DNA from 3 places in the Kitasatospora sp. NBC_00039 genome. Region 1 is predicted to be linked to each of the others. Evidence: riboswitches for the same ligand, from Rfam matches in the RefSeq annotation. Region 1 holds a riboswitch; each other region holds the start of a gene.
What was found. A riboswitch is a leader RNA that binds a small molecule or an ion and turns the genes downstream of it on or off. The one in region 1 is predicted to bind cobalamin.

Region 2: it holds a riboswitch for cobalamin, as region 1 does, so the genes downstream of both, OG286_RS12060 (cobalamin biosynthesis protein) here and OG286_RS31940 ((2Fe-2S) ferredoxin domain-containing protein) in region 1, are expected to answer to the same signal.
Region 3: it holds a riboswitch for cobalamin, as region 1 does, so the genes downstream of both, OG286_RS06165 (ECF transporter S component) here and OG286_RS31940 ((2Fe-2S) ferredoxin domain-containing protein) in region 1, are expected to answer to the same signal.

The regions. Positions count from the first base shown of each region.
Region 1 is NZ_CP108289.1:7,135,334-7,145,138, reverse strand. It holds gene OG286_RS31950 (tetratricopeptide repeat protein) at 1-1,877, opposite strand, end outside; gene OG286_RS31945 (hypothetical protein) at 1,930-3,135, opposite strand; gene OG286_RS31940 ((2Fe-2S) ferredoxin domain-containing protein) at 3,766-4,197, opposite strand; cobalamin riboswitch at 4,230-4,434, opposite strand; gene OG286_RS31935 (histidine phosphatase family protein) at 4,454-5,017, opposite strand; cobalamin riboswitch at 5,162-5,302, shown strand; gene OG286_RS31930 (CbtB domain-containing protein) at 5,337-5,552, shown strand; gene OG286_RS31925 (CbtA family protein) at 5,570-6,340, shown strand; gene OG286_RS31920 (carbohydrate-binding protein) at 6,513-6,923, opposite strand; partial or broken gene OG286_RS31915 (Tat pathway signal sequence domain protein) at 6,903-7,699, opposite strand; gene OG286_RS31910 (pirin family protein) at 7,907-8,866, opposite strand; gene rpe (ribulose-phosphate 3-epimerase) at 9,100-9,783, opposite strand.
Region 2 is NZ_CP108289.1:2,702,142-2,711,946, reverse strand. It holds gene OG286_RS12070 (putative cobaltochelatase) at 1-1,337, opposite strand, end outside; gene OG286_RS12065 (cobyric acid synthase) at 1,330-2,847, opposite strand; gene OG286_RS12060 (cobalamin biosynthesis protein) at 2,844-3,809, opposite strand; cobalamin riboswitch at 3,905-4,036, opposite strand; gene OG286_RS12055 (helix-turn-helix domain-containing protein) at 4,288-4,998, shown strand; gene OG286_RS12050 (alpha/beta hydrolase) at 5,169-6,284, shown strand; gene OG286_RS12045 (hypothetical protein) at 6,735-8,060, shown strand; gene OG286_RS12040 (phosphatidylcholine/phosphatidylserine synthase) at 8,157-9,035, opposite strand; gene OG286_RS12035 (phosphatidylserine decarboxylase) at 9,022-9,714, opposite strand.
Region 3 is NZ_CP108289.1:1,285,932-1,295,736, reverse strand. It holds gene OG286_RS06185 (HelD family protein) at 1-354, shown strand, start outside; gene OG286_RS06180 (hypothetical protein) at 721-2,424, opposite strand; gene OG286_RS06175 (CopD family protein) at 2,619-3,788, opposite strand; partial or broken gene OG286_RS06170 (5-methyltetrahydropteroyltriglutamate--homocysteine S-methyltransferase) at 3,925-4,428, shown strand; cobalamin riboswitch at 4,722-4,861, shown strand; partial or broken gene OG286_RS06165 (ECF transporter S component) at 4,942-5,493, shown strand; gene OG286_RS06160 (glycoside hydrolase family 15 protein) at 5,748-7,583, opposite strand; gene OG286_RS06155 (sugar ABC transporter substrate-binding protein) at 7,866-8,903, opposite strand; gene OG286_RS06150 (FadR/GntR family transcriptional regulator) at 8,983-9,681, opposite strand.

The DNA.
Region 1 (9,805 bases):
AGGGCGGCCTCCCAGGCCTCGGATGCTGCCGCCGTGTCCTCGTCGGCGGCCAGCAACTGACCCTTCAGACAGAGCAGTTGCGGGCTCTCCGGGGTGGCAGCGAGCCCCGCCCGGACCTCGCTCCAGGCGAGCTGGTGCTCGCCCGACTCGAACAGCAGGGCGGCCCGGTTGAGGCGGGCGTCGGCGAACGCCGGGTCGAGTTCGAGGACATAGCCGAAGTCCGCCACCGCCGCCTCGGTGTCGCCGAGCTCGGCGAGGACGTCGGCCCGGTTGAAGTACGCCTCGGGGAAGGGCGGCGAGAGCCGGATGGCCCGGTCGTAGTCGGCCAGCGCCTGCTCCGGGCTGCCGAGGTCGCGCCAGAGCATGCCCCGGTCGAAGTAGTACTCGGCATAGTTGGGGTCGCACTCGATCACCGCGGTGTAGTCGGCGACGGCGTCGGTGTGGCGGCCGAGGCCCGCGTACACCTGCGCGCGGTTGTAGCGCAGCACGGATCGGTGCAGCGCGTGCTCGTGGTCCTCGAGCGTCTCGTCGAGCCGGGCGATGCAGGCGTCCAGCAACGCCAACGCCGCCTCCAGACGCCCCTGGTGGACCTCGATCAGCGCGAGCCCGTTGCGGTTGAACACCACGCGCGCCTCCCGCTCCTTGGGCTCGGGATGCCACTTGGCGAAGGCGATCGCCTGGTTGACCCAGCTCCGGGCGAGCTGGTGGTCGCGCCGGTCGGCGTCGAAGTGCCGGGTGTGGAGCATGGCCGTGGCGTACGCGGCCTGCATGTGGACCTCGGGCGAGGTGCTGAGCGCCCGGGCCTCGTCGTACAGCGGCAGGGCCTGGTCGGCGAGGCCCAGTGCGGCGAAGGAGGTGGTCATCTTGGTGGTGAACGCCCACCAGTGGGTCGGGCTGCTCTCGTGGGTGACCAGCCGCCGGCCGCGCTCACCGAGGTCCAGGACGGCGTGGTAGTAGCCGAGGTCCATGCAGTGGTCGAGCGCGTGACGCAGGATGTCGGCCCCGGCGCCGGAGGGGTCGCTGCCATGCTCCGCGTGCCAGGCGATGGCGCCCAGCCGCAGCGAGGACTCCCCGGCCGTCTCCAGCTCCGCCCGCCGCAGGTCGTGCAGCCGGGCGCGCTCGGTGGGCGGCAGCCCGAGGTAGGCGGCGATCTCGTCCGGGTCGTCGCCGACGCCGTCCCCCTCGATGTGGCGGCGGCCGAGCGCGGCGTCACCCGTCGTCCGGGACGGGCCGTCGTCCGCCCGGCCCTCGTCCGAAAGGCCGCGCTGGTCCGGCACGTCGCCGTCCGCCAGGTCGAGCACCGTGCACCGGGCGGCGAGGGCGGTCGGCAGGTCCTCGCTTCCGATGCCGGCCGGGCGCTCCGGCGGCTCGGTGCCGGTGATGACGACCACGGTGAGCAGGGCGGGGTCGATGCGCCGCAGCAGGACGGCGAGGAACTCGGCGTCGGTGGGGTCGGCCCGGTGGGCGTCGTCGACGATCAGTGTGCGCGGGGCCGGACCGGCCGCGCGCAGGTACGCCTCCAGGAACTCGACCAGGCCGTGGGCGATCCGCAGGGTACGCAGCGCGGAGTAGAAGCGGGTGCGCTCCTTGGGCACCGCCAGGGAGGTCAGCGTCTCGCGGGTGGCGGGCACCAGGTCGCGCAGTTCCGGCGTGGTGGAGAGGATTTCGATGTCGTGCCCGGTGACGGCCTCGGGGCAGCGCGCGAGCGCGTCCGGGACGATCGCCCGCAGGATCGAGCCGACGGCGGTGTACGGCCCGCGCAGCCGGCGGTTGGCGTTCACCCGGGCGAGCACGGGCGGCAGGTCGAGCCGCTCGCGGGCGTCGACGCGGGCGGGACGCCCGGCGGCGCGGACCCAGTGGTGGCGGTGCTCGGCCATGACTCGGCTGCCTTTCGTGCGGTGGCGGAGGGGGCTAAGGGGGGTTCGGGGCTCAGGCCGACCGGGCAGCACGCCGCTCACGGGCGGCGAGCACGACGACGGCGGCGGTCTGCGCGAGGCTGAGCAGCATGAGGGCGAGCGAGTCGAGCCGGCCGGCCAGGTCGGCCTGGCCGGTCAGGCGCAGCCACATGTCGTGCAGCATGCGGTAGGCCGTCGGCACGACGACCCCGGCGAACATCGTGAGGGTGAACACGTAGCCCACCAGCATCAGCCAGGCGTACCAGCGCGCGACCCTGCGGTCGACCGGGTGGTGGGCGGAGAGGTCCAGCGGCGGCCGGCCGGTCGCCCGCCGAACGGCGTTGCGCAGCACGTCGGTTGCGGCGGCGTGGAGGTTCACGCAGCCCAGGACCGTGCTGAGCAGGACGTAGAGGTCGGTCCGCAGGTAGAAGAACCCCTGCCAGGCCAGGCGCAGAGCCGTGGCGTAGGCCATCGCGAGACAGAGCGACGCGACCACCCCGCTGGCGTCGCGGGTCACGTCGGCGACCAGGGTGAGTACGGCGATCGCCAGGGCATCGGCCAGCATGCCGGCCATGATGGGCAGATAGCGCTGCCGGCGCGGCACGCTGACCAGCCCGTCGAGGGAGGTCTCCAGCACCAGGTAGACCAGGCGGCGGCCGATCGAGAGCCGCGAGCGCAGGCCGAGCCGGCGGCCCGCCAGGGCGTGGAAGGACTCGTGCAGGGCGAGCAGCGGCACCTGGCCGACGAACAGCATCAGCACGACGAGGGTGTAGGACGAGCTGAAGAACAGGTTGTCGACGCGTGGGACCAGCTCGGGCACCCGGATCATCTCGGCCACGGCGAGGGCCGTCACGAGTGCGTAGCCCACAAAAGCCGGCCGACTGAACACCAGGCGGCCCAGCCGCTGCCAGCGCACCGGCGCGGCCGGTCCGGCCGGCTCGTCGTCGCCGGCGGAGCGGACGAGGTCGAGATCCACGAGGGCCTCGATCAGGTCGGCGATGTCGACGCTCTCGCCGTGCACGGTCTGGTAGCGTTCGGCGGCCTCACGGGGCGTCAGGCCGTCGGCCAGCATCCGGACCAACTCGGCGCCGTCGGCCGGGAAGACGGCGTAGGTGTCGGTCTCCGGGCTGCCGATGGTGACCTCGTCGGCCTCCGGCAGGTACACGAGCTGACGGAGCGGCACCGGCCGGTCCAGGTCGATGCCCGGGGCGGTGGAACTGCTGTCCGTGGAGGAGTGCACGGATCCTCCTGCGGGAGGTAGGCGGAGGGGGCGGGGTGGAGCGGTGCCGGCCGGCGGCTACGGCCGGCCGGCACCGCATTCCCCCTTTGCCCGGGGGGTTCGGTCAGTTCTGCACGGCGCAGGACCAGGGCAGGTACAGCGCACGGGCCGCGCTGGTGAGGCGAACCGGGCCGGCCTTGCGGACGACGATCTTCTTCATGGCACACACCTCCTTCGGTGATCGGTCAATCAACAGCGCCATCAGCTGAGATGAATGGCTCACTTGGAGCTATCCATGTCAGCTCGGCGATGGACCAAGAGTGATGACGGCGTGGTGATCGTGTCAATAGATCCGAGACTCCCGACCTGACCCGGCGTCACCGCATGTTGGGGAACGCCCAGGTGGAGGGCGATACGGAGACCCCGACAGCAGGGGAGCAACTAATAAACTGAAATAATGAGCCAGCTACTGGCTCTCCACCCAGGCTGATCTCGAAGACACAGAAACACTCGAGCGACCACCCTCCGACGGGGCTGCGCCACCGCGATCCCGCCCCACCCGGCCTTGCCCCCAGCCTCGGCGTCGGCGTCGACCCCGGCGTCGACGGGCCGGCCTCAACGGTCAGACCTTCGACGGGCCGGCCTCAACGGTCAGACCTTCGACGGGCCGGCTCGTCGTGTCGTGTCCCTGACACGTTCCGGTCCCGGCGCGGGAATGCGCAGGGAGTCCAGCAGCGGGGACAGCGGGCCCTCCGGCGATACCTGCCCGGCGGTGCGGCTGATCTCCCCTATCCACGCGCAGAGTTCGGCCGTTCCGGTGGCGTCGGTCACGTTGCCGAACCAGACAGGCCGGGCACGCCGACCGTCCTGGAGCCGCCCACGGGGGCGGACCACCACGACGTTGGCCTGCTCACAGGGGCCCAGACAGTCCGTGACGACCAGGCGCGCTGCCGGGAGGGCGGCCACCGCCTCGGCGAGCGAGGCCAGTTGACCCTCGTGATCGGTGCCGGGCCGCTTCCTGGCAGTGCCGCAGCAGCAGCCCCGGCAGACCACGACATCGACGGCAGCCGTGACCGGTGACATCGCCCAACCTCCTCGTGGGGTTCCGCGCCCCTACCGTCGGAGAAACCACGGGTCAGTGTCCTGACTCCCGGATCGACGCTCGCCCCGACCTTCCGGCCGCAAGGCCGTGGTCGTCACCTGAAAGGGGTCGCTCCCCGGTCACAGTGGCGGGACCGTCCCGGAATCGCACCGGGTTCCTGCGCACCGTGGTCTCGGATGCTTACATCTCGTGCGCGACCCTGCCCCATCGCGTACGAACACGTCAACCCGGGCTCGATCATGCCGGGCGCCCGAAGCGCACGTTCCACCGGCCGGCACGTCCGCTCAAATCCGTGACGGAGAGCGGCTCCACGTCGAGCCGCCAGAACGCCGGGGCCGGAGCGCCGAGCGCGTGGTGGACCGCGGCCCGGACGACGTCCGGTTCCGTGACCACGACGACCCGTCCCGCCTCCGGGGCAAGGCCGTCGAGCCAGGTGGCGACCCTGGCGAGGAGATCGATCAGGCTCTCCCCGCCCTCCGGGGCGAAGTCCGGATCGGCCAGCCACCGGGCCACCGCCCCGGGCTCCGCGGCGGCCACCTCGTCAAGGCTCCGACCGCGCCAGCCGCCCATATCGCGCCCTCCGGGAGCGGACGGGGCCGAGGCCGGGAGGCCGAGGGCCTCGGCGGTCTCCCGGCACCGGGCCGACGGGGAGACAAGGACCTGGCCGGCGACCCGGATGCCGCCCGCGGCCTCCCGCGCCTGCCCCAGCCCCGCCGGGTCGAGCGGGCCGTCGTCGTCGAAGCGTGCCTGCCGCATCGCCTCGCTCATCGCCGCTGAGATCAATGTCACGCGCACTGTCACGCCGCTCCTCCTCTGCTTCCCCAACTGTCCTGCGGCATCGACCGATCGGTCCGTGCACCCGGCGCTGGGGCGCGCGTCCCGGGACGGACCGGAGGATTCGCGCCGCCCGCACGCTCTTGGCGCAACCGCCGGCAGCCGATACCTTCTGCTCGATATGACGACGGTATGACGGAAGTCCGGTGAGAATCCGGCACGGTCGCGCCACTGTAAGCCAGGCGTGCGCCGCCCCCACGGGGCGGTTCGCGCCAGGGAGTCAGACCCGATGCCGTCGTCGATGCACCATCTAGCGGGACGCGAGTTCCCGAGGAGGTCCCCTGCCATGGCACAGACCGCTGCCCCCGCAGCCATCCCCGCCGGCCCCCTGACCCTGCCCGTCAAGGCGATCCTGCCCTGGGCCGTGTTCTTCGGCATCATCATGCTGGCCCTGATCTACTTCGTCGGCGCCGAACAGGGCGCCACCTCCCTCATCTCCGGTGAGGACGTGCACGAATGGGTGCACGACGGCCGCCACCTGCTCGGCTTCCCCTGCCACTGAGAACGGGGAGCCCCGAAGTGAACTCCAGCACCGTCAGATCCCTGCTCGTCCGCGGCATGCTCGCCGGCCTCGCCGCCGGCCTGCTCGCCCTCGTCGTCGCCTACCTCCTCGGTGAACCCCGGATCGACGCCGCCATCGCCTACGAGGACGCCCACTCCGCCGACCACGGCATGGAGATGGAGATCGTCAGCCGCTCCCTGCAGTCCACCGCGGGCCTGGCCACCGGCGTCCTCGTCTACGGCGTCGCGCTGGGCGGTTTCGCCGCCCTCGCGTACTGCTTCGCGCTCGGCCGTATCGGCCGCTTCACCCCGCGGGCGACGGCCGCCCTGCTCTCCGGGGCGGCGCTGCTCGCCGTGTACGTCGTCCCGTTCCTCAAGTACCCCGCCAACCCGCCGTCGATCGGCGACCCGGAGACGATCGGCAAGCGCACCACGCTGTACTTCCTCATGATGGCGCTCAGCGTCCTGCTGGCCGTCGCCACCGTGACCGTCGGCAAGCGGCTCGCACCGCGCCTCGGCAACTGGTACGCCACCGTCACCGCCGTGGCCGGCTTCGCCGTGGCCATCGGCCTCGCCTACGCCTTCCTCCCCCCGATCAACGAAGTCCCCGAGGACTTCTCGGCCACCCTGCTCTGGCAGTTCCGCCTCGCGGCCCTCGCCATCCAGCTCACCCTCTGGACGTCCTTCGGTCTCCTCTTCGGCCACCTCGCCGAACGCGTGCTGGAGCCGAGGGCCGCCCCGGCCGCTGTACCCGCCGTGGCCCCGGAGGTCGCTGCCTCCGCAGGCTGAGAACACACCGGGCGGCCCGACGGGAATCCCCGTCGGGCCGCCCGGCCGTCGTTCACCACGTGCCGCTTCCGGAGAGACCCTGCTCCGGGCGTGCCCGTGGGTGCTGCGGGTGCCCGCGGGTGCCGGGCGTGCCGGCGGGTGCCCGCGGGTGCCGCGTCCGGACCTCCCGGTGTCAGTGGACGGCGATCCGGTCGAGGTTGGGGCCGCCGTCAGCGGTCGTCGAGGTGACCCGGACGGTGTTGGCTCCGGCCTTCAGCGCGACCGGGAGCGAGCTGGTCGCCCAGGTGTCCCAGCCCGCGGTGGGCGGGAACGGGTGCCCGGCGGCGATCCGGGTGCCGTTGACGGTGATGTCCATCGGCCGGTCGGCGGCGGCGCCGTTGGCGTACGTCAGATCGAGGGTGGCTCCGGACGCGGCGGCCGCCCGAACCGTCCACTCGGCGTAACTCCCGGCGGCGTTGCCCAGGTTGACGAATCCGGTGCCGCTGTACCCGGCGTGGTCCGCGTCGACGGTGCCCCGGGAGATCCGCGCCTCCTCGGCCTGGTAGACACCGGAGCCGCCGGAGACCAGCTGGTAGCCGCGCATCGCGCGGGTGAGCAGGTAGCAGTCCTGCAGGAGCCCGAGGTGTCGCCGAGCGAGCGGTAGATGCCCCACTTGGGCCGCACCCGGTCCGCGAGGAACGTGTCGACGCCGTTCCTGGTGACGTCGACCACGGTGGCGCCCGCACTGCGCAGGATCCACCGGACCGACCCCGAACTGCCGTCCCCCACCTTGATCTGGAAATCGACGTCCACCCAGCGGTCGTGCAGCGGGTCCAGGCTCGTACGGCCCACCAGGACGCCGGTGACGGGGAGTTGGAGTTCGATGGTCTGCGCGCCGCCCACCCGGCGCAGGGACTGCACGACGATCGGCGAGGTGCCGTTGCCGGGCTGCTTCATCTGCATGATGTGGGTGAAGGTCGTGGTCGCCTTCAACGACGAGGGGATGTACATCGAGTAGGTGGTCCGCCAGGTCTGGCCCGGCAGCCACTGCAGGTAGGCGCCGCCCGCCGGGCTGCGCATGCCGGTGACCTCGTGGCGCTGCCGGTCGGTGGAGCTGTCCCGGTCCACCGTGTGCATGTTCCAGCGGTAGGTGTCGTTCTCGACCCGGATGTGCGGATGACCGGCCGGGTGGGAGCCGGCACGGTCGTCCTCGATCGTCTCGAAGGCGGCGAGGCCGTCAGTGGCGGCCGACGGCGCCCATCGCTGGTGCCAGCTCGACACGGCCAGGGTGGCCGCCGAAGCGGTGGTGCGCGGCAGTCCGGCGGTGACGGCGGCCGTGAGGGCGGCACCGAGGACTGTTCTGCGCGAGGGCCTGTTCATGGCGCTACCGTGCCTTCCCCGGGGAGGAGTGAACTGGGTGACGTTCAGAATCCCGGGATGAGGGAGCACGGTCAAGAGATTTGGTTAGGAAACTTTCCCAATCATTCCTGGGCTGCCCCGGGCCGCTCAGGGCGGTGCGGCCGACCGGGTCTGACGGGCTCCCCGTTTAGGCGAGCACCGAGTATCCCCGGCCGGCGTTCCCACAGGTCAGCGCACCCTTCCTCGCGGCTTCAGCGGGATGTCGGGGAGCGAGGGTGCGCGCAGCCGGGCGCCGTCGTAGCCGTGCACGTCACCGAACCGCGAGCTCTTCTCCCAGTCGTTTCGTGCCTGGACGATCTCCTCGCCGGAGCGGCCGATGAAGTTCCACCACATGACGAGCTTCTCCTCGAACGGCTCGCCGCCGAGGAGCAGGACGGCGGCGTCGGTGCGGGCGAGGAGGGGGAGTTCGCGGCGGTCGGTGCCGAGGTAGAGCATGGAGCCGGGTTCGACGCGGACGCCGTCGACGTCGACGCTGCCGGACATGGAGAGCACGGCGTACTCGAAGCCGGGTTCGAGGGGGAGTTGGAGGTCGGCGCCCTCGGTGAGGGCGAGGTCGGCGCCGACGAGGGGGGTGTAGGCGGTGCCCGGGGAGGCGGCCGTGTCGAGGGTGCCGAGGATGACGGTGCCGCGCAGGCCGGGGGCGGTGACGACGGGCAGCTCGGTGTGGTGCTCGAAGGCGGGGGCGGTGTGGCGGTGGGCGTCCGGGAGGGCGACCCAGAGCTGCGCGCCCTCCAGGAAGCGGGCGTGCTCGCGCGGGGACTCCTCGGAGTGGGAGATCGCCCGGCCGGAGGTCATCAGGCCCAGCTCGTAGGGGCGGACGGTCTGCAGGCTGCCGAGGCTGTCGCGGTGCAGGACCTCGCCCTGGTGGAGCCAGCTCACGGTCTGCAGTCCCATGTGCGGATGCGGCGGGACCTGCATGCCGGGCTCGTCGGCGATGTCGTCCGGGCCGTAGTGGTCGACGAAGCACCAGGCGCCGACCATCCGGCGGCCGAGGCTGGGCAGCAGCCTGCGCACGACGGTGCTCTCGCCGAGCGCGACCTGGCGCCCGGTCAGCAGTTCGCGCACGGGGCCGGTGCCGGCCTCGCCGCCGCAGCGGGTGGGGGCGGGCTTGAGATCGAGGTTGCTCATGTCGCGGATCCACCACCGTACGGATCGGGGCCGGCCGGAGCCGGAGGTCGTCGGCAACGATCATCCATCAACCGGGGGCGTTCCTCCACCCACGACGACCGGGTCCGGCGTCCGCGGCGTACGTCCGGGCCGGCCTGCATCCCGGGGCCGGCGTAGGTCCGGACCGGCGTGCCCCGGGGCCCTCGGTGTGGAACCCCGGGGGCTGCGGCCCCGGCCCCGGCCGCCGCCGCGGGTCAGTGCCCGCAGGCCCACCAGGCGTCCGCCGTCGCCGCGTCCGCGAGCGCGCGCAGGTTGGCGACGGCCTCGGCAGGGTCCTCCGCCCCGTACACCGCCGAACCGGCCACGAAGACGTCCGCCCCGGCCTCGGCGCAGCGCTCGATGGTGCTCGCCGAGACGCCACCGTCGACCTGCAGCCACAGCTCCAGGCCGTGCTTGTCGATCAGCTCCCGGGTGCGGCGGATCTTCGGCAGCATGATGTCGAGGAACGCCTGCCCGCCGAAGCCCGGCTCGACGGTCATGATCAGCAGCATGTCCAGCTCGGGCAGGAGGTCCTCGTAGGGCTCGATCGGCGTGCCCGGCTTGAGCGCCATGGAGGCGCGGGCGCCCTTGGCCCGGATCTCGCGGGCGAGCCGGACCGGCGCGGCCGCGGCCTCCACGTGGAAGGTGACGGAGCCGGCGCCGGCCTCGACGTACTGGGGGGCCCAGCGGTCCGGGTCCTCGATCATCAGGTGGCAGTCGAGCGGGGTGTCGGTGGCGCGGGCCAGCGACTCGACGATCGGGACGCCCAGCGTCAGGTTGGGCACGAAGTGGTTGTCCATCACGTCGACGTGCAGCCAGTCCGAGCCCCTCACGGCCTCGGCCTCGTCGGCGAGCCGGGCGAAGTCCGCGGACAGGATGCTGGGGTTGATCTGCGCCATTACCGATGCCTTCGTACGAGGG
Region 2 (9,805 bases), 4.4 Mb from region 1:
GCGCCCTTCCCGGTGCCGTCCACCCTGAACAGCTTCGTGCGGTACGGGTCGCCGGCCGCCACCGGGGCGGACTCCCGCGCGGGGGCGGGGTGCTGGGCCGGCACCGGCTGCTGCTCGGGGGCGTCCTGGGGTGCGTCGGGGGCGGGGGCGGGGGCGTCGGCGCCCGCGGGGGCCTCGGGCCCGGCCGGCTCGGGTGCGCCGCCGCCGCCGTTGTCGGGGCCGCCGCCGTCCGGGCCGGGTCCGTCGTCCTCGGGGCCCTCCGGCCGTGGGTCGTCCGGTCGCGGGTCCTCGGGCTGGGGGTCCTGGGGCTGCGGCTCCTCGGGCTGGGCGTGCTCCTCCAGCGTCCGGTCCAGCTGCTCCTCGTCCAGCCCCGGCGCGTCGAAGGGGTTGCGCCGGCGGCGGTGCGGCAGTGCCAGCTGGGCGGCCTTGCGGACGTCCTCCTCCAGCACCTCCGTGCGCCCGGCCCAGGCGGCCAGCGCGACGGCGGTGCGCGCCATCACGATGTCCGCGCGCAGCCCGTCCACCTCGAACGCGGCACAGACGGCGGTGATCTGACGGAGCGCCACATCGGTCAGCTCGACCTTCGGCAGCAACTCCCGTGCCACGGTGATGTGCTCGGCGAGTGCCCGCTCGTCCTCGGCGAACCGCGCGGCGAACCCGGCCGGGTCGGCGTCGTACGCCAGCCGGCGGCGGACCACCTCGGCGCGCTCGGCCGGCTCCCGGGTGGCAGCGATCTCGACGGTCAGGCCGAACCGGTCGAGCAGCTGCGGCCGCAGCTCACCCTCCTCCGGGTTCATCGTCCCGACCAGCAGGAACCGCGCCGCGTGCCGCACCGAGACGCCCTCGCGCTCGACGTACGAGCGGCCCATCGCGGCTGCGTCCAGCAGCAGGTCCACCACGTGGTCCTGGAGCAGGTTGACCTCGTCGATGTAGAGCACGCCGCGGTGCGCCTGGGCCAGCAGCCCCGGCTCGTACGCCTTGACGCCCTCGGCGAGCGCCCGCTCCAGGTCGAGCGAGCCGACGATCCGGTCCTCGGAGACGCCGACCGGCAACTCGACCAGCCGGGCCGGGCGTTCGGACGCCGGCAGGCCGCCGTGCGCGCCGTCCGGGCAGTGCGGGTCCGGTGCGGCCGGGTCGCAGGCGAAGCGGCAGCCGTCGACGGTGGCGATGGACGGCAGCAGGCCGGCCAGCGCGCGCACCATGGTCGACTTGGCGGTGCCCTTCTCGCCGCGCACCAGCACGCCGCCGACGGCCGGGGAGACCGCGTTGAGCAGCAGCCCGAGCCGCAGGTCGGCCATACCGACGATCGCGGTGAAGGGGTAGCGGACGTCACTCATGATTCTCCAAGGGGGCCCCGGGCGGCAGGAACGGCAGCGAACCCGCGGCCGGCACCCCGCCCTCGATCAGCTTCCACAGCGCGTCGGTGTCCGCGTGCTCCTCGATCAGGTCGCCCAGCCGGTCGAGCCGGGCCTCTCTCGCCTCGGCGAACGAGACGTCCGGCGCGGGCACGAACGCCCGGCCCGACAACCCGGCCACCTCGCGCAGCAGTTCGCGCCGGAACCCGTCGTTCTCCAGCGCACCGTGCCACGTCGTGCCCCAGACCGCCCCCACCCGGCAGCCGTCCAGGAACGGTGTGCCGCCCTCGACGGACACCACCCCGTGGTGGATCTCGTACCCCTCGACCCGCTGCCCGTACGCCTCACCGGCCGGCCGGCCGAGCACCTTCTCGGCGCCGAAGCGGACGCGCGTGGGCAGCAGCCCGAGGCCGTCGACGGCGCCGGACTTGGACTCGACCTCGTCCACGATGGTGCGCGCCAGCATCTGGTAGCCGCCGCAGACCCCGAGGACCGGCAGCCCGGCCGCCGCCCGCGCCTTGAGCGCCGGCTCCAGGCCGCGCTCGCGCAGCCAGGCCAGGTCGGCGACGGTGGCGCGGGTGCCGGGCAGCACGACCAGGTCGGCGTCGGCCAGCTCCTCGGGCCGGGCGGCCCAGCGGACCAGGACGCCCGGCTCCTGGGCCAGCGCGTCCAGGTCGGTGAAGTTGGAGAGCCGGGGGAAGCGCACCACGGCCACCCGCAGCACGTCCGCGCCGAGCGGCCCGCGGCCGGCGGTCCGGTCGACCACGGTCGACAGGTCGAGCGAGTCCTCGGCGTCCAGCCAGAGGTCCGGCAGCATCGGCAGGGTGCCCAGCACCGGGCGGCCGGTCAGCTCGCGCAGCATCTCCAGGCCGGGCGCGAGCAGCCGCGCGTCGCCCCGGAACTTGTTGACGAACCAGCCGGCCACGTGCCGCTGGTCCTCGGCCGAGAGCAGCGCCAGCGTCCCGTACATCGCGGCGAACACGCCGCCGCGGTCGATGTCGCCGACCACCACGACCGGCAGCCCGGCGGCGGTGGCCAGGCCCATGTTGGCGATGTCGCGGTCCCGCAGGTTGATCTCGGCGGGCGAGCCGGCGCCCTCGCAGACCACCACGTCGTAGCGGCGGCGCAGGTCGGCCAGGCACTCCAGGGCGCGCTCCAGCAGGACGGGCTTGCGTTCGCGGTAGTCCAGCGCGCCCACCTCGGCGACCGGGCGGCCGAGCAGCACCACCTGGCTGCGGCCGTCCGCGCCCGGCTTGAGGAGCACCGGGTTCATCGCCGCCTCGGGCTCCACCTTGGCCGCCTGGGCCTGCATCGCCTGGGCGCGGCCGATCTCGGCGCCGTCGGCGGTGACGAAGGAGTTCAGCGACATGTTCTGCGCCTTGAACGGCGCCACGGCGACACCCTGCCGGGCCAGCCAGCGGCAGATGCCCGCGGTGACCACGCTCTTGCCCGCGTCCGAGGTCGTTCCGGCGACCAGAAGCGCGTTGCTCATGCGTTCCCCCTCCTTCTCGTGAAAGCCCGGATCACCAGGTGCCCGGCCACGGTCGTACCCAGTGCCAGCGCGCCCACCCTGCGGGAGAGCCGGCAGGCGCGCTCGATGTCGTCCACCGTCACCGGCCGCAGCTCCTCGCCCAGCACCGGCCGGTGCTCGATGCGCTCGCCGTAGCGCAGGGTGCCCCCGAGCCGGACGCCGACCGCTCCGGCGAAGGCCGACTCGGCCTGGCCCGCGTTGGGGCTCGGGTGCGCGGAGCCGTCCCGCCGCCAGACCCGCCAGGCGGTCCGGGGCTCGGGCGCGGCGGCCACCGTGAGCAGGGCGGTCAGCCGGGCGCCCGGCCAGCCCGCCACGTCGTCCAGCCGCGCCGAGGCCCAGCCGAACCGGGCGTGCCGCGGCGAACGGTGGCCGACCATCGCGTCCAGGGTGTTGACGGCCCGGAACGCCAGCAGCCCGGGCGTGCCCGCGACCGTGCCCCAGACCAGCGCGTTCACCACGGCGTCGGCGGTGTTCTCGGCGACCGACTCGACCACCGCGCGGGCGATCTGCTGTCCGTCCAGCGCACTCGGGTCGCGCCCGCACAGGTGCGGCAGCCGCGCGCGGGCCGCCGTCAGATCGCCCGCGGCCAGCGAGCGGCCGATGGTCCGGGCCTCACGGGTCAGCGAGGTGCCGCCGAGCACCGTCCAGGTCGCGGCGGCGGCCAGTGCGGCCCGGCCCAGCGGCCGGCGGCCGAGGACGCGCTCGGCGGCCACCGCGCCGGCGGCGACGGTGCCCACGCAGAGCGCGGTGTAGGCGGCGCCGGCGGCCCGGTGGTCGCGCCAGAGCCGCTTCTCCAGCCGGCCGGCCGCGCTGCCGAAGACGGCCACCGGGTGGCCGCGGCGCGGGTCGGCGAACCGGGCGTCGGCGAGATACCCCGCGACGGCGCCCAGCGCGAAGGCGGCGGCGCGGGTCAGCGGGCGCACGGCGGACAGCAGAGGGCTCGGAGGGGCGGGGCAGCCTGCATGGCGTGCATGTCCTCACTCAGGGTCCGCGCCCTGGATCGACGTACCGGGGGCGAGAGTCTCCTGGCTTCCGGGTCGAACGCACTTCCGGGCCTTCCAGCGGCTTCTGACGGCCCGCCGTGGCATCGTCCGGACGTGCTCCCCGGTGACAGTGGCGGGACCGCGCCGGACTCTCACCGGCTTCCTCTGCATGCCTCCGTATTGGCTGAAGGATCCCATCACGGGGCCGAACCGCGAGTCAACCAAGGTCACGGAGGGTTTGGTCACACGGTCTCCCCGTTTCCCGCCCCGTTCCCGTCCCCGTCGCTACCTCCGATCGCCACCCCCCGCAGGGGCATGACAGCCTGTGCGATCGTCCAGCGGCCTGTAGGCCCCTACAGTCGCGCTTCGTGCGTTCGGCGGCTGGGGCGGTCCGACCGCCGACCCCTACCGTCGGGCCATGCGACGAAGACAGCCCCCCGCCGTGCCCCCGGTGCCCTTCTCGCCCGCGGCCGCCCGCGCGCATCGCGCCGGCCTCGGCCTGACCCCCGAGCGGGTGGCCGAGGGCATGGCCGCGCACGGGGTGCGGCTGCTGCCCGCCCATGTGCTCGGCTGGGAGAGCGGCGAGCTGCGCCCGACCGAGGAGGAGTTCATCGCGCTGGCCCGCGCCCTCTGGTGCCCGCCCGCCCAGCTGATGGGGGTCCTCCCGGCCGGGCTGAGGGACTTCCGGGTCGCCCGCGAGCTCAACCAGGAGCACGCGGCCCGCAGGATCGGCATGGCCCTGCACCACTACCGGCGGGCCGAGGCCACCGGCGTCTGGGACGGCGACCAGGAGCAGACGTACGCACTCGCCCGGGTGCTCGGCCTGACCCTGCGCGAACTGGTCGCCGTGACGGGCCGTCGGGAGGAGCTCGACCAGCGGCTGCGGCAGTGCGTGGACGGCCGCTGGCAGGCGCACGTCAGGGCGATCGGCCGGATCGTGCCGGTGCACGAGGGCGACCTCGCCGCCGTGCTGACGGTGCTGCAGAACGAGAACCAGGTTTCCTCCCACTGGGGCGCCGGCAGCTGGGGCCCCCCGGTTCCGGTGGCGCGGAGCGAGCAGCCGGAGCAGCCGCTCGGCGAGCGGTTCTGGGAGCTGCTCGGGCGGCTGGGGACCGAGATCCCGGTCTGAGGGGCTCTCTCGCCCGCGCATGCGCACGCGGTCCCGCCCGCGCATGCGAGCGCCGTCCCGGCACGGGCCCGGCATGACCCGGACGGCCGTGCCCGGTGGCCGGGCGCCGCCCCCGCGAGTGGACTGGTGGGTACAGTGCCCAGTCCACGACCAACAGAGCGGGGAGCGATATGCGTTGGGGAACCGCAGCCGCCGTGGCGGCCGCCGCCGTCGGTGCCGGGGCCGTCGTGCTGGTCATCGGCCGAAGGGCCTCCGAGCGAATGGTCCGCCCGTCGGAGGCCCGGGGGCGGGCCGCCGGCCCCGTCCTGGTCCAGGCCCTCGCCCCCGGGCGCGTCACCTTCACCCGCAGCCCGGAGAGCACCCGCCCTGGCCGCTGGGCCGTCGAGTGGGGCGACAACGGGCACGCCGTGGTCGACGAGATCCTGCACAGCGACGAGCGGGGCGTCACCCGGCGGCTGGCCCGCGCGGACCGCGGCACCCTGACGCCCGGCACCGCGGTCCGCTTCACCCCCCGCGTCCACCTCGGCGACCCGACCGGCGCCCTCGGCCTGCCGTTCACCGAGACCACCGCGGCGGGCGAGCTGGGCGCCTTCCCGGCCTGGTACGTCGACGGCAGGCGCGGCACCTGGGTCGTGCTGATCCACGGCGCCGGCGCCGACCGGCAGCAGACCCTCCCGGTGCTTCCGCTGCTGGACCGGCTCGGTCTGCCCGCCCTGGCCGTCACCTACCGCGGGGACGCGGGCGCGCCCGCCTCCCCGGACGGCCTCGGCCACTTCGGCGAGACCGAGTGGCGGGACGTCGAGGCGGCCGTGCGGCTCGCCCTGGACAGTGGCGCCGGGCGGATCATCCTCTACGGCTGGTCGGTCGGCGCCACCATCGCCCTGCAGACCGCCGCCCGGTCCGCCTGGGCCTCCTCGATCAGCGGCCTGATCCTGGACTCGCCCGTCCTCGACCTGCCCGCCACCGCCCGCCGGGGCGCCGCCCGGGCCGGCTTCCGCGGCGCCGCCGCCGAGCTGGGCGCCCTCGCGGCAGAGGGCCGCACCGGCGTCGACCTGGCCGACTTCGCGCGAATCGCGGACGGTACCGACCTGCGGGTGCCCACCCTCGTCCTGCACGGCCCGGACGATCCGGTGGCGCCCTGGCAGGCCGCCGCCCGGCTCGCCGGCCGCCGCTCCGACGTGGTCGGACTCCAGCCCGTCCCCGGCGGCGACCACGCGGCCCTCTGGAACGCCGACCCGGCCCGCTACGAGGAGCACCTCCGCCGCTGGCTCACGCCGCTCCTCTGATCCCTGGTGGCGCCCCCGGCGGCGCCCCGGCGGCCGAGCTGGGCCGCCGGGGCGCCGTGCCGCCTTCACCGGCCGTCTCCGTGGCCTCCTCGCCCCCTTTTCTTCCTCCTCCCGCCCGTCACGGCGCTTGCATGACGTGCCCACGCCACACAGATCCGGCCAGGCGGTTTGGCCTCTGTTGCCCGATCTTGTGGACCCCCCCGCGCCCGCCTCCCGGTGCCCGTGGCGAACCGGATGTGACAGAAGGCCGGTACAAGGGGAAGACTGCACGACGTGACGTCTCGGAACCCGCGCGACCGTGATGCCCCGCTCCCGCCGACGATCGGTTCCGGTGCGACGGTTACCCGTCTCCCCGGAACGGCCCACCACCCCGCCGGCGCCCGGCCGGGCGGCCCCGGCGTACCCCGCCGACGAGGCCCCGCACCCGCTCCCGGCCGTGGCCGGGTCCCGGTGCCCGAGGGCTTCCCCGCTCCCGCCGAGCTCGCGCCGCTGGCCCGGCGGATGCTGGTCGACGCCGTCCGGATCGCCCGCTGGGCCGGTGAGCTCGCCGAGGTCGACAAGCGTGGCGAGCTGCTCCCCGAGGACGCCCGCGCGGCCGGCCGCGCGCTGGCCATGACGGTCGGCGCCGCCGCCAACGCGTGGGGCCAGGCCCTGCTGGTCGGCCTGGTCGAGGCCCGGGACGGCGGCGCAGCCCCCGGCTGGCGCCTGCACGCCTGGGAGTACGACGACGAGGCCGTGGTCCGCGGCTGGTCGGCGTTGTTCGACGCCTGGACACTGCTCGCCCCGGTGCCGCCGGCCGCCCTGCGCGGCGTCTTCGCGGTGCTCGCCGGGCAGGCCGTCGACCAGGCGCCGCAGCTGCTCTCCTTCCTGCACCTGGTGGCCGGCCCGGTCGCCGACAGCGAGCTGCTGGAGCTGCTGCGCCGCGGCCTGGACGAGCGCCGGGTCGGCGGCGGCACCGGGGCGCTGGGCCTGTCGCCCGTGCCGCACGCCGCGTCCGCCGTCTCGGCCGTCCGCGGCACCTGCCGCGAGCCGCAGATCGACACCCCGGCCGCCACCGCCGACGTCGCCGCCGTCCTGGACTGGATGCTGGACGGCCTGGCCGCCGTCGGCGCGGTGGTCCGCAAGGACGAGGCGGCCGAGCTGTCCCCGCTGGGGCACTGGGCGGTGCGGGCCAAGCTGGAGGAGATCTGCACCGTCGCGCAGACCGCCGCCGGCCACATCGAGCAGAGCGCCTTCGAGCTGCTCAACGCCTGCGCCGACTACTCGCCGGGCCCGGCCCGCGCCGAGTTCCGCGCCTGGGTGGCCGCCCGCCCGGCCGACCGCGCCGTGGCCGAGCTGCTGGACGCCGCGCAGGGTGACGACGCCCTGGTGCGCGGCCTCGCCTTCGAGGCGCTGCGGGTGGCCGGTTCCACCGCCGAGCAGGCCGTGCGGGCCGCCGTGGACGAGCCGGTGCTGCGCCCGTACGCGCTGCTCTGGCTGGCCGAGCAGTCGGACGAGGGCGTGGCCCCGGCGGACGTGCTGGGGGCGGAGGACGCCGCCTGGCTCTGGGTGGACACCGCCGCGGCCGTACTGGACCACGGGGAGACCGAGCTGCTGGTGGGCCATGTCGAGGGCGCCTCGGCCGGTGACCCGGTCCGGCTGTTCGCCCGCGCCCGGCAGTCCGGGCACCCCCGGGCGGCCTCGGTGCTGACCGCCGTCTCCGGGGTCCACCCGGACCCGGCCGTGGCCCGCGCGGCCCGCCGTTCGGCCTTCAGCGTCCACCGCGGCGGCGCCTGAGCCGCGGGAACGGCCGCGTCGCCCGGACGACACCGGACACGACGAAGGGCCCGGATCCGTTCACCGGATCCGGGCCCTTCGCCGTGCGTGTCGTGATCAGTCGAGCCGCGACTCGGCGCGGCGCGCCCGCACGTCCCCGACCTTCTGGCCGACCTTGCGCCGGATGACCAGCAGCGGGGCCATCGCGGCCAGCGTGATCTGGCCGTAGGCGCCGATGTGCAGCAGGTAGTCGCCGCCCTTGAGGCCGGTCGCCCAGGCCGCGAGGCAGCCGATCGAGAGGACGATCCAGCAGAGCGTGGCGGTGGCCAGCAGCCCCTGCGGCTTCGGGTACTCGATCCGGCTCATCATCAGGTACGCGGTGCCCGCGATGGCCAGCAGGCCGGGCAGGAACGGCGGGTCGAGCAGCACGATGGCGATCACCGTCATGGCGCCCATCGGGCAGGGCATGCCCTGGAACACCCCCGGCCGCATCTTCACGGCCGAGAAGCGGGCCAGCCGCAGCACCACGGACAGCAGCACCGTGAGCGCGATCAGGGCCGAGAGCCGGCTGTCGGAGCCCGGCGAGACCATGCCCCAGACCGCGACGAAGTAGGCCGGCGCGATGCCGAAGCTGATCAGGTCGGCCAGGTTGTCGAGTTCGGCCCCGAGGGCCGAGGAGCGCAGCTTGCGCGCCACCAGCCCGTCGAAGAGGTCGCACATCGAACCGATCAGCAGCAGCGTCACCGCGGTGGCGGCGCTGTGCTTGTCCGGCGCGGCGTCCGGGTTGGTGATGTGCGGGACCAGGACCCCGGTGGTGATCGAGTAGATCGCCAGGAAGCCGCAGACGGCGTTCCCCAGGGTCAGGAAGTCGGCGGTGGACAGGTGCTGCGGAGAGCGCGGAGCACGCAGCTCGCGGTCGCGCGCCCAGCGGCGGCGGCGCAGGGCCGTCTCCTCGTCGTCCAGACCGACGATCGTCTCAGGTTCAGTCACGGTCAAGGCGCGTCACCCCGGCTGTGGTCTTCTGGCCGACCTCGACGCCGACCTCGACGCCGGCCGGCAGGTAGGTGTCGACCCGGGAGCCGAAGCGGATCAGACCGATCCGATCGCCCTGCTCGACCTTGGTACCGGCGTCCACGTACGGCACGATCCGGCGGGCCACGGCCCCCGCGATCTGCACCATCTCGATGTCGCCGAGTTCGGTGTCGAAGTGCCAGACGACCCGCTCGTTCTGGTCGCTGTCCTTGTTGAACGCGGGCACGAAGCCACCGGCGACGTGCTCGACGGACGTCACCGTGCCGGGCAGGGGCGCCCGGTTGACGTGGACGTTGAGCGGGCTCATGAAGATCGCGACCCGGGTGCGGCCGTCCGGCCAGGCGTCGATGCTCTGCACCACGCCGTCGGCGGGCGAGATCACCGTGCCGGTGCCGATCTCACGCTCGGGGTCGCGGAAGAACCACAGCATGCCCGCGCCGAGCGCACAGGCAGGAACAGCCGCCAGGGCCCACTTGCCACTGCGCCGGGTGAGGGCGGTGGTCACGGCGGCCGTGGCGAGGGTGGGGACGAACCAGGGGGTGGCTCCGCGCGCGATGGTCACGCGGGGTCGCCGGCCGGCCGTCGTGGCTGCGAGGGCATCGCGGTCCGTGACGGAGGTGTGAGGGGACGGGCTGATGGGCATCGAAGACCTTTGTCGCGGGGGATCATGGCCGCTGGACGGGGGCCACCGCGGGGATCGAGTAATAGAGGGACGGCTGCTGTCCCGGTGGATG
Region 3 (9,805 bases), 5.8 Mb from region 1:
ACCCCGAGCCGCTCGATCCGCCACGGCGAGGCACCCCGCACCCTCACCGCCGCTCCGGACGCCCTCACCGCCGCGCTCGCCGCGGAGCTGGACGTCCAGGCGCTGGCGCACCCCGGCGAACTGGCCGGTGTGATCTGTGCGGACGCCAGGATCCCGGAGCTGGCCGCCGCGGGGATCGCCGACCGGGCGCGCCTGGTCCCGGCCTCCCAGGCGCGCGGCCTGGAGTTCGACACCGTCCTGGTCGTCGATCCCGCGGAGATCACCGCGGCCCGCCCGGGTGGCGAACGGGATCTCTACGTCGCCATGACCCGGCCCACCAAGCGGCTCTGCACGGTCACCGTCACGCCTGCGTGACCCGGCCCGGGCGGCTTCGACCGGGCAGCCCTGCGAGGCCGGGCGGCGCTGCGAGGCCGGGCAGCGCTGCCCGGTCGGACAGCACCGCACGGTCGGGCAGCGCTGTGCGGTCGGGTGCGCACGCTCGGTGTCCGAATCGGTGCCGGCCGTAGCACCCGACAGCTCTGCCGGACCGCCCGGCGCCGCGCTGTGGAGGATCGGACGGTGTTCCCGCGCGCCGCCGGCACGAAGCATGGATGGGTTGGCGCGGCCCGGTCCGCGCCGGCAGCCAGTGGCGCGTCGCGAGCCGGGGCCGGACCGCACCGGCCGCCCGACCCCGGAGGGGCGGGCGGCCGGAACGCGGCGCCGCACGGTGCGGGTGGGGCGTCAGTTCTTGTCGTACATGCCGAACAGGTCGACGATCAGGTCGGTCGGCTGCCAGCCCCGGTTCCACACGTCGACCATCGAGGTGGTGCCGGTGCTCGCCTGGACGAGGTTCGCGACGGTGGCGTCCTTCGTCCAGTTCAGGACGGAGGAGTCCGGCGGGGTCGGCCGGACCGCCGTACCGTGCATGTAGTCGTTGATCGTGTTCGGGTCCGGGGCGACCGAGAGGTGTCCGCTGCCCTGCGGGTTGGTGACGGTCGTGTTCAGGACGACTGCTTCGAGCGCCATGCCGGACGCACCCATGAGCATGTTGCGGTAGTCCTGGCCGGCGAGCGGCCAGGGGTACGGCGTCCGCGAGTCACTGAGACGCTGGGGCTCGAGCGGCAGGTAGGCGGCCTTGCCGTCGGCGCTGTAGTAGCCGGTGACGTCCACGATCACGTCGGTCGGGTCCCCGGCGTTGTTGCGGACGTTGATCCTGCCGTCCGGTCCGACCGGCACGATCACCGCGTTGGCGACCGTCTGTCCGGCGGTGAAGTTCACGCTCGACGTGGACGGCGCCTGCTGACCGCTCGGGAAGACGGTCAGGTTCCCGGCGCCCTGCGGGTCGGTCACCGTGACGTTGAGGGCCACGGCCGTCACGCCCTGGGCCGGCAGCCCGCCCTGGCCGGCGATCTGGACACCGAAGGTGGTCTGGGCGGCGGCCTGGCCCTTGGCCGAGCCCAGCCCCTCCCGGGTGTCGACCAGCCGGGACGGCTTGACGGAGGTGTAGCCGTCGGCGGCGGAGCGGGTGAAGTAGCCCGTCACGTCGGCGATCAGGTCCACCGGGCCGGCGCTGCGGTTGGCCAGCTCGACGTACCCGTCCTCGCCGACCGGCACGATCGCCAGGTTCGGCACGGTCTGTCCCGCCGCGAAGTTGACGTTCGAGGTGGTCGGCTGCGCCTTGCCGGAGGCGTACGCGATGACGTGCCCAGCCGCCGAGGTGTTGGTGGCGGTGATGTTCAGGGCCACGGCGGTCACCCCGGCCGGGATGCCGGCGTTGCCGGCGATCTTCACCCGGGTCGTGGTGAGCGGGGCGACGGGGCCGCCGGCCGAGGTGCCGGTGCCGTCGCGGGTGTCCAGCAGCCGGGCGGGCGCGTGCGGGGTGAACTCGGAGCCGTCCACGACGACGTCCTTGGTGGTGACGGAGGTCGTCTTGGTGAGCAGGTCGGTCGCCGTGACCGTGATCTTGTGGGCGCCGGCCTTGGCGTACCTGTGCTTGAAGTGCGCGAAGTCGCTGGCGGGGCCGAGGTCCTGGTCGGTGGTGCCGTCACCCCAGGCGACGTCGTACTGGACGCTTCGACCGGCCGGCTCCAGGTCGGTGTTGACGGTCGTCGCCAGGATGAGGCTGTGCGCGTAGGTGTTGTAGGTGCCCACACCGACGTCGAAGTGCGAGCTCTGTGCGCGTGCCGACAAGCCCGGTCCGTCCGGCGCGCTCTGCGCATCGGCGGTCTTGGCCCGGGCGCCCCGCGCCGTGGCGTCCTTCGCGGCGGCGCTCTCGGCCGCCTTCCGCCCGGCCGCCTCCTGCGTGTCGGCGTCCTGGGCGGAACCGGCCCCGGGGGCCGGGGAGGCGGCGGTCGCGCCCCGGCCGGGGTCGGCGGCCGGACCGGCTGCCTGGGCCGTGGCGGGTACGAAGCCGACGGCTGCCGCGACGGCGGCGGCGGAGATCATGATGCGGTGACGGTGCACCGGCCCCCCAATGCTGAACGTGTTCACAAAATTAGTGATCAGACTATATGCCTAGTGATTCACGTCCGATGGGGCATTTCCGCTCCAGGCGGCGCCCCCGCGAGCGGTGTGTCCGTGGGGGCGCGACCCGGCGGATCGCCCGGGCCGGCAACGCCGCCCGCGCGGTGCGCAGCGGGTCAGGCGGCGGCCACGGCCAGGCGGCGGGACAGGGCGTCGGAGGCCTTGGCCGTGGCGTAGAGCGAGACGGCCAGCGCGAGGACGAGGGCGGCGCCGGCGGCGAAGACGCTGCCGGAGGAGACGGCCTTGGCACTGCCGGCCTCGGTACGGGCCGAGCCGGCGATGAACGGCATGACCACGAGGACGGCGACGCCGAGGGCGACCTCGCCCCAGACGACCTTCGGGAAGTGCCGCAGGGTCAGGTGGAGGAGGGAGGAGGAGTCGTCGGCGAGGCGGGCCCGGGTGATGCGGGGCATCAGCCAGAACTGGTTGAAGGCGCCCGCGGCGACGAGGCCGGCGACCAGGAGGATCTTGACGAGCAGGGCGATGCCGTAGCCGGTGGTCCACAGCTGGGAGATCGCACCGACGTGCTTCCAGCTGAGCCAGAGGCCCGAGATGGTCACGGCGCCGACGCAGACCATGGCGACGAGGCTGAACCGGCGCCACATGTCGGCCCAGAGAAGGCCGGCGCCGTCGCCGAGGCGGCCGCGGGTGCCGGCGAGCGCGACCAGGAGGGCGAGGCCGCCGAGCCAGACGACGCCGGAGACGATGTGGGTCTGGTCGAAGGCGAGGTCGAGCCACTTGTCCAGGTCGGCGGGCTTGGTGGCGGGCACGGCGGCGATCAGGGTGACGGCCAGGGAGAGTGGCAGTGCGGTGAGGGCGATGGTGTCCGTGTGGCGGCGGACGGCCGGGACGAAGAGGGCGATGAGGGCGGCGGCCGTCACGGCCAGGACGGCGTTCTGGACGAGGTGGACGGTGCCCTGGGCGACCCAGGCGCCCTTGGCGGCCGGGGCGTGGAGGTAGTCCCAGATCCGGTCCGGGGCGAGGGCGTCGCCGAACGGCATGCCCTTGCCGGCGCGGGCGAGGCGGGCGGCGAGCTGGAAGTAGCCGGCGGCCAGCAGCACCAGCCCTGCCCAGGCGAGGTAGGTCGCCGATCTTCTTCGCAGGACCTCGGCGTCCTGGCCGGCGGTTTGCGGGGCGCGCAGCGCGGGGCGCACGGTGGTCGCGTACGTGACGGTGGCGCCGATGGCTCCGCTGAGGCCGATGAAGTAGCCGGCCTTGGTGAGGACCCGCCAGACCTGGGGCATGGTGTATCCGGCCGTGGTCGCGGCCGACAGGACGTGATGCATGAGGTGAGGCTAGCCTAAATAAGGGCGCCCTTACTCACCTGGGTGGCGCCGCTTGTTCAATCGTCATCATCCTGTGAGCTGCCGGCCGGTCGGCTCCCGCCCCGGCGCACCCAAAGCCGTTCCGCCTGGTGAGACGGCCGCCGGCGCCGCGGTCGTCCAGGTCGACGAGCCGGCCCTGCGCGAGACCCTGCCGCTTCGGGCCGCCGACCGCCCGGCCCACCCGGACTGGGCCACCGTCGCCTTCCGGCTCGCCACCTCCGGGGTGCGCGCCGACACCCAGATCCACACCCACATGTGCTACGCCGAGTTCGGTGACATCCTGCGCGCCATCGACGAGTTGGACGCCGACGTGATCTCGCTGGAGGCGGCCCGCTCGCACATGCAGGTCGCCGGTGAGCTGGCGGGCGCCGGCTACCCGCGCGAGGTCGGCCCGGGTGTGTGGGACATCCACTCGCCGCGGGTGCCGAGCACCGACGAGGCCGTCTCACTGCTGTGGGCCGGGCTCGCGGCGATCCCGGCCGAGCGGCTCTGGGTCAACCCCGACTGCGGCCTGAAGACCCGCGGCTGGGCCGAGACCCGCGCCTCGCTGGAGAGCCTGGTGGGCGCCGCCCGCCGCCTGCGGGGCGAGCTGGCCGGCTGACGCTCCGCGCGGGGCCGGGGGTGGGACAGGGGCCGGGCGCCCTGTCCCACCCCCGGCGGTCGGCCGGCGGCCGGTCCGCACGGGCCGCCGACCGCGGCCTCAACCTGATTCGGGCAGTCCGAGATTCTGGTGGATCTCCGTCGTGACCACGGAGAAGTCCGTGGTGTGAAAGGAAGTCAGAGGACAAGGGGAGGCCAGGTGACCGGCTGCGTGATCTCGGTCGCACCGGTGACTCGGCCCGGGCCGGGGGGATGCCGTGATGTGACCCACGATCCCTTGACCCGGTCTTCCGCGCCTCGCCATGATGGGCCGTCATGTTCTGACTCCGCCGCTGGGGGAAGTCCGGTCGAATTCCGGCGCTGACCCGCAACGGTAGGCCGCCGACGGCTGTCGGAGGCGAGCCCGAGTACCCGTCGGCGGAGGTGTGTCCCCTCCTCCCGTCGTGGTCTGCGGGCCGGAGCTCCGAGGGCTGCCCGGCGCTGTGCCGACGCTCTCCGGGCCCCTGCGTCCACCGGCCGGGTCTTCGGCCCGGGCTTCGGCTTCACGCTCGGCTGCACCTCCCTGTTCGCCTCCGCCCTCCTCACCGGCGGCGTCGGCCCCTGGATGCCCTACCAGATGTTCGGCTGCGCCTTCGTCGGCATGCGCCGGGCTGCTGCCCGGGCTCCCGCGCCGGTGGGAGGTGCCGACGCTGGCCCTGTACGGGGCGGGCTCCGGGTACCTCTTCGGCTTCCTGCTCAACCTGTCCTTCTGGCCTTCTCGACCGACCCGAACAGCTCGATCGCCTACCTGCCCGGCCTGCCGTTCACCGAGCAGTGGCACCGCTACCTGCTGTTCGACCTGGCCACCTCGCTCGGCTGGGACACCGGCCGGGCGGTCACCACCGGCGTCGCCGTCCTCGTCGTCGGCCCCGCCGTCCTCACCGTCTTCCGCCGCGCGGCCCGCCGCGCCAACTTCGAGCCGACCGTGCGCTTCGAGCCGACCGCGCGCCACGAGGGACCGGACGCCTCCGCCGCCCCGGCGGAGGCGGCCGGCGCCGCACAGCCGGCCGGAACGGCGTCCGCCTGAGTCCGAACGGACATCACCGTGCCCGAGGCCGAGAGGCCCCGGACGCTGACGGTGGACGGTGGCGAGCGGTCCGGGCGGAACAGACCGCCCCGCCGGGCCGGGGCCGTCCCGGCTCGCCGGCCGAGCGCGCTCGGCGATACCGCCGTCCCGGCCGTCGACCGGCCGTCGCCCGGCCGCCCCCGGCCGTCGACCCGCCGTAGCGCGCCGGGCACCGCCGTCCGGGCGGCGACGAGCGGCATCACAGCGGCGCCGCGTCAGCCCAGCGCGCGGTCGAGGTTGAAGGCGGCGCTGATCAGTGAGAGGTGGGTGAAGGCCTGGGGGAAGTTGCCGAGCTGTTCGCCGGTCGGGCCGATCTCCTCCGCGAACAGACCGAGGTGGTTGGCGTAGGTGAGCATCTTCTCGAAGGCGAGCCTGGCCTCCTCCAGCCGGCCGGCGCGGGCCAGCGACTCCACGTACCAGAAGGAGCAGATCGAGAAGGTGCCCTCGGGGCCGTGCAGGCCGTCCGGGCTGGTGGCCGGGTTGTAGCGGTAGACCAGCGAATCGGAGACCAGGTCCGTGGTGAGGGCGTCCAGGGTGGAGAGCCACTTGGGGTCGGTGGGCGAGACGAACTTGGCCATCGGCATCATCAGCAGCGAGGCGTCCAGCTCACCGTCGTCCAGCGCCTGGACGAACGCGCCCCGCCGGGTCGACCAGCCGCGCTGCATGATCTGCCGGTAGATCGCGTCCCGGGCCTGCCGCCAGCGGGGCAGGTCGGCCGGCAGGCCGCGGCGGTTCGCCATCCGCATCGCCCGCTCCAGCGCCACCCAGCACATCAGCCGCGAGTACACGAAGTCCCTGCGGCCCGCGCGGGTCTCCCAGATTCCCTCGTCGGGCTGGTCCCAGTGCTCGCAGAGCCAGTCCGCCACCGCGCCGACCTCGTCCCAGCGGTCGCTGCTGATCGGCTGCCCCCACTTGTCGTACAGGTAGACGGAGTCGATCAGGGCTCCGTAGATGTCCAGCTGGAGCTGGCCGGTGGCGGCGTTGCCGACCCGGACCGGTGCGGAGCCGAGGTAGCCCTCCAGGTGCGACAGCTCGTACTCGGGCAGCTCACTGCGCCCGTCGATGCCGTACATGATCTGCAACGGGCCGGTCGCACCGGTGCCGCGCAGGATGCCGCGCTCGTCGAGGAACCCCATGAACGCCTCGGCCTCCGAGGTGAACCCCAGGCGCAGCATGGCGTAGACGCAGAAGGCGGCGTCCCGGACCCAGACGTACCGGTAGTCCCAGTTGCGCCCGCCGCCGATCTGCTCGGGCAGGCTGGTGGTCGGTGCGGCGACGATCGCACCGGTCGGCGCGTAGGTGAGCAGCTTCAGCACCAGCGCGGAGCGGTTCACCATCTCCCGCCAGCGCCCGTGGTAGCGCGACCCGGCCAGCCAGCGGCGCCAGTACCGGACGGTCGCCTCGGCCTGCTCCTGCGCCTCGGCCCGCGGACACGACCGGGCCGGGACGCCGTCGCCGATCTGGTCGAGGGCGAACACGTGGGACTCGCCCTCGACGAGCTTGAAGTGCGACCGGACATCCGGGCCGTCGCTCTCCAGCGGTGCGGTGGCGGTGAGCGCGAGCGTCAGTGACGGGGAGCGGAACACCGCCGCATGACCTTCGAGGTGCGTGGTGTGCGCTTCGGCGCCGTAGCCGAAGCGTGGGGCGATGCGCGCCCTGAACGGGAGGGCTCCGCGGACGCAGAGCACCCGCCGGATCAGCCGGTGCCGGGCCGCCTCGCGCGAGTCGTCGACCACCGGCATGAAGTCCTGGATCTCCGCCACCCCGTCGGCGGCGAAGAACCGGGTGATCAGCACGTTCGTGTCAGGGAAGTAGAACTGCCGGGTGCGGGTCGGGACCTCGGCGGCCAACTCGAACGACCCGCCCCGGTCGGCGTCGAGGATGGCCCCGAAGACGCTGGGCGCATCGAAGCGCGGGCAGCAGTACCAGTCGATGGTGCCGTTCGTGCCGACCAGGGCGGTCGTACGAAGATCGCCGATCAGGCCGTGTTCGGAGATCGGCAGGTAGCGGTAGTCGTCCGCCTGCTCGAAACCGGTCGTGTGGAACGCCATGTCGGCCTCCCTGCCGCTGCGCGCGGGCCCGGAGATGCACCTTGCTCTTCATGCTAGATCGCTGCTCGGGGCACGGCTCGGGGCGGAGCCGTGCGGACGGGACTCGGCAGCCGGCTCGTTTCGGGCCGCCCCGCCGGCACTTCCCGGGGTGGCCGCGGCGGCTGCCGCCGAGCGGTCGATCGGCGCCGTCGCCGCCGCGTGAGGCGGCCGGCCCCGACGCGGCGCGGGGCCTCCTGCGGACCGACGACCGTCCGGGAGACCCGGTCCCGAGGCCCGCCCCGGTCAGCCCGTGGCGTGGTTGGCCCAGAGCGACGGGTCGTCCACGTTCTCCTTGGTGACCAGGGCCGAGGGGAGCTGGTCCTCCATGCCGTTGGGCAGCTGGATGATGGTCGACCGGTGGTCGGTGGGCCCGGGCTGGAAGGTCTTGCCTTCCGCGGCGGCCTTGGCGTAGTAGAGGGCGTATTTGGCATAGAGGTCGGCGGGCTGGGAGACGGTCGCGTCGATGTCGCCCTTGCGGATCGCGTTGAGCTCGGCGGGGATGCCGTCGTTGGAGACGATGGCGATGTGGCCGGGCTGGCCGGCGGGCTTGAGCAGGCCCTTCTGCTGGAGCAGGGCGAGGGTGGGCTGCAGGAAGACGCCGCCGGCCTGCATGTAGATGCCGTTCAGGTCCCGGTTGGCGGCGAGGGTGGCCTGGAGCTTCTCGGAGGCGACGTCGGCCTTCCAGTCGGTGGCCAGCGCGATCACCTGGATGCCGGGGAAGTTGCGCTTCATGCAGGCGGCGAACCCCTCGGAGCGTTCGTATCCGTTGATGGAGGTCAGCGCGCCCTGGAGTTCGGCCACCTTGCCCTTGCCGCCGAGCTGCTTGCCGAGGAACTCGCAGGCCTTGGTGCCGTACGAGCGGTTGTCGGTGCGGACCACCATGTAGACGGTGCCGTGCTCCGGTTCGGTGTCCACGCTGATCGCGTGGATGTTGGCACGGAACAGCTCGGAGAGTGTCGTATCGGTGGTCATGGTGTTCTGCGGCGCCATGACGATGGACTTGGGATGCCGGCCGGCCAGTGAGTGGACGTTGGCGGCGAACGTCGCCTCGTCGCCGTCCGAATGGGTCGGGGGCAGGACACTCAGCTGCTGGTCGTTGATCTCCTGCTGGAGGTACTTCGCGTACGCCTTCCAGAAGTCGGAGTCGGCGCGGGGGATGTCGATGGCGATCTGCGGGCGGGAGTTGCCGGGGTCATCCGTGCCCCCGCAGGCGGTGAGGCAGCCGGCGAGCAACACGGCGATGCAGCCGGCGCAGGTGGTCCGGGTGGTGCGGCTCTTCATGTGTCAGACCGTTCTGAGTGGTGGGGTCGTGCGTACCGAGGGAGATGGGAACGGGATGTGCGGGAGCCGGCGGTCGCCGTCAGGCGATGGTGCCGAGCGCCAGGGGGTCGGTGCCGGTGGCCAGCCAGTCCTCGACGGCGGCGACGTGCACGGTGCTGGCACTGGCGGCCAGGACGGCATCGCGGTTGGCCAGGGCCCGCCAGATGGCCTCGTGCTCGCGCTGGGCCTGTGCGCAGGCGGGGGTGTCGTGCGTACCGCGCACGATGCGCAGCCGCTGGGTGTGGGTGGAGAGGATGCCGAGCAGGGTGGACAGCACGGGGTTGCCGACGGCATCGGCGATGGTGCGGTGGAACTCGATGTCCAGCTCGATGAACTCCTCGATGCCGGCGGCCGCGGCGCTCCGGTCGAGGACGGCCCGCAGCGTCCGCAGGCGTTCGTCGGTGAGCAGGCCGGCCGCGAGGGCGGTGGCCTGCGGCTCCAGCAGGCGCCGCACCTCCAGGAGTTGGCGGGCCGTGTGCCCGTGGGAGACGTCGGCGGTGAAGGCCATGGCTTCCAGCAGGAGGTGGGGTTCCAGGCCGGAGACGTAGGTGCCGTCGCCCTGCCTGGGGACGAGGATCCGCATCGCGGTGAGCGCCCGGACGGCCTCGCGCAGGGAGTTGCGCGACAGCCCGAGCTGTTCGGCGAGATCGGCCTCGTTGGGGAGTCTCGCGCCGGGTGGCAGGGCGCCGGAGACGATCATTTCCTTGATCTTCTCGATGGCCCGGTCGGTCACCGCCATGGGTGTTCGCCTCCTGCGTGCCGTAATGGGAGTGGTGGTCGGGGGGAGTGGGGGCCGGAGGCGGGGAAGGGGAGGCCGAAGCGGCGCGACCGGTCCCCGGTGGGCCGGCCGCGCCGCTTCGGCG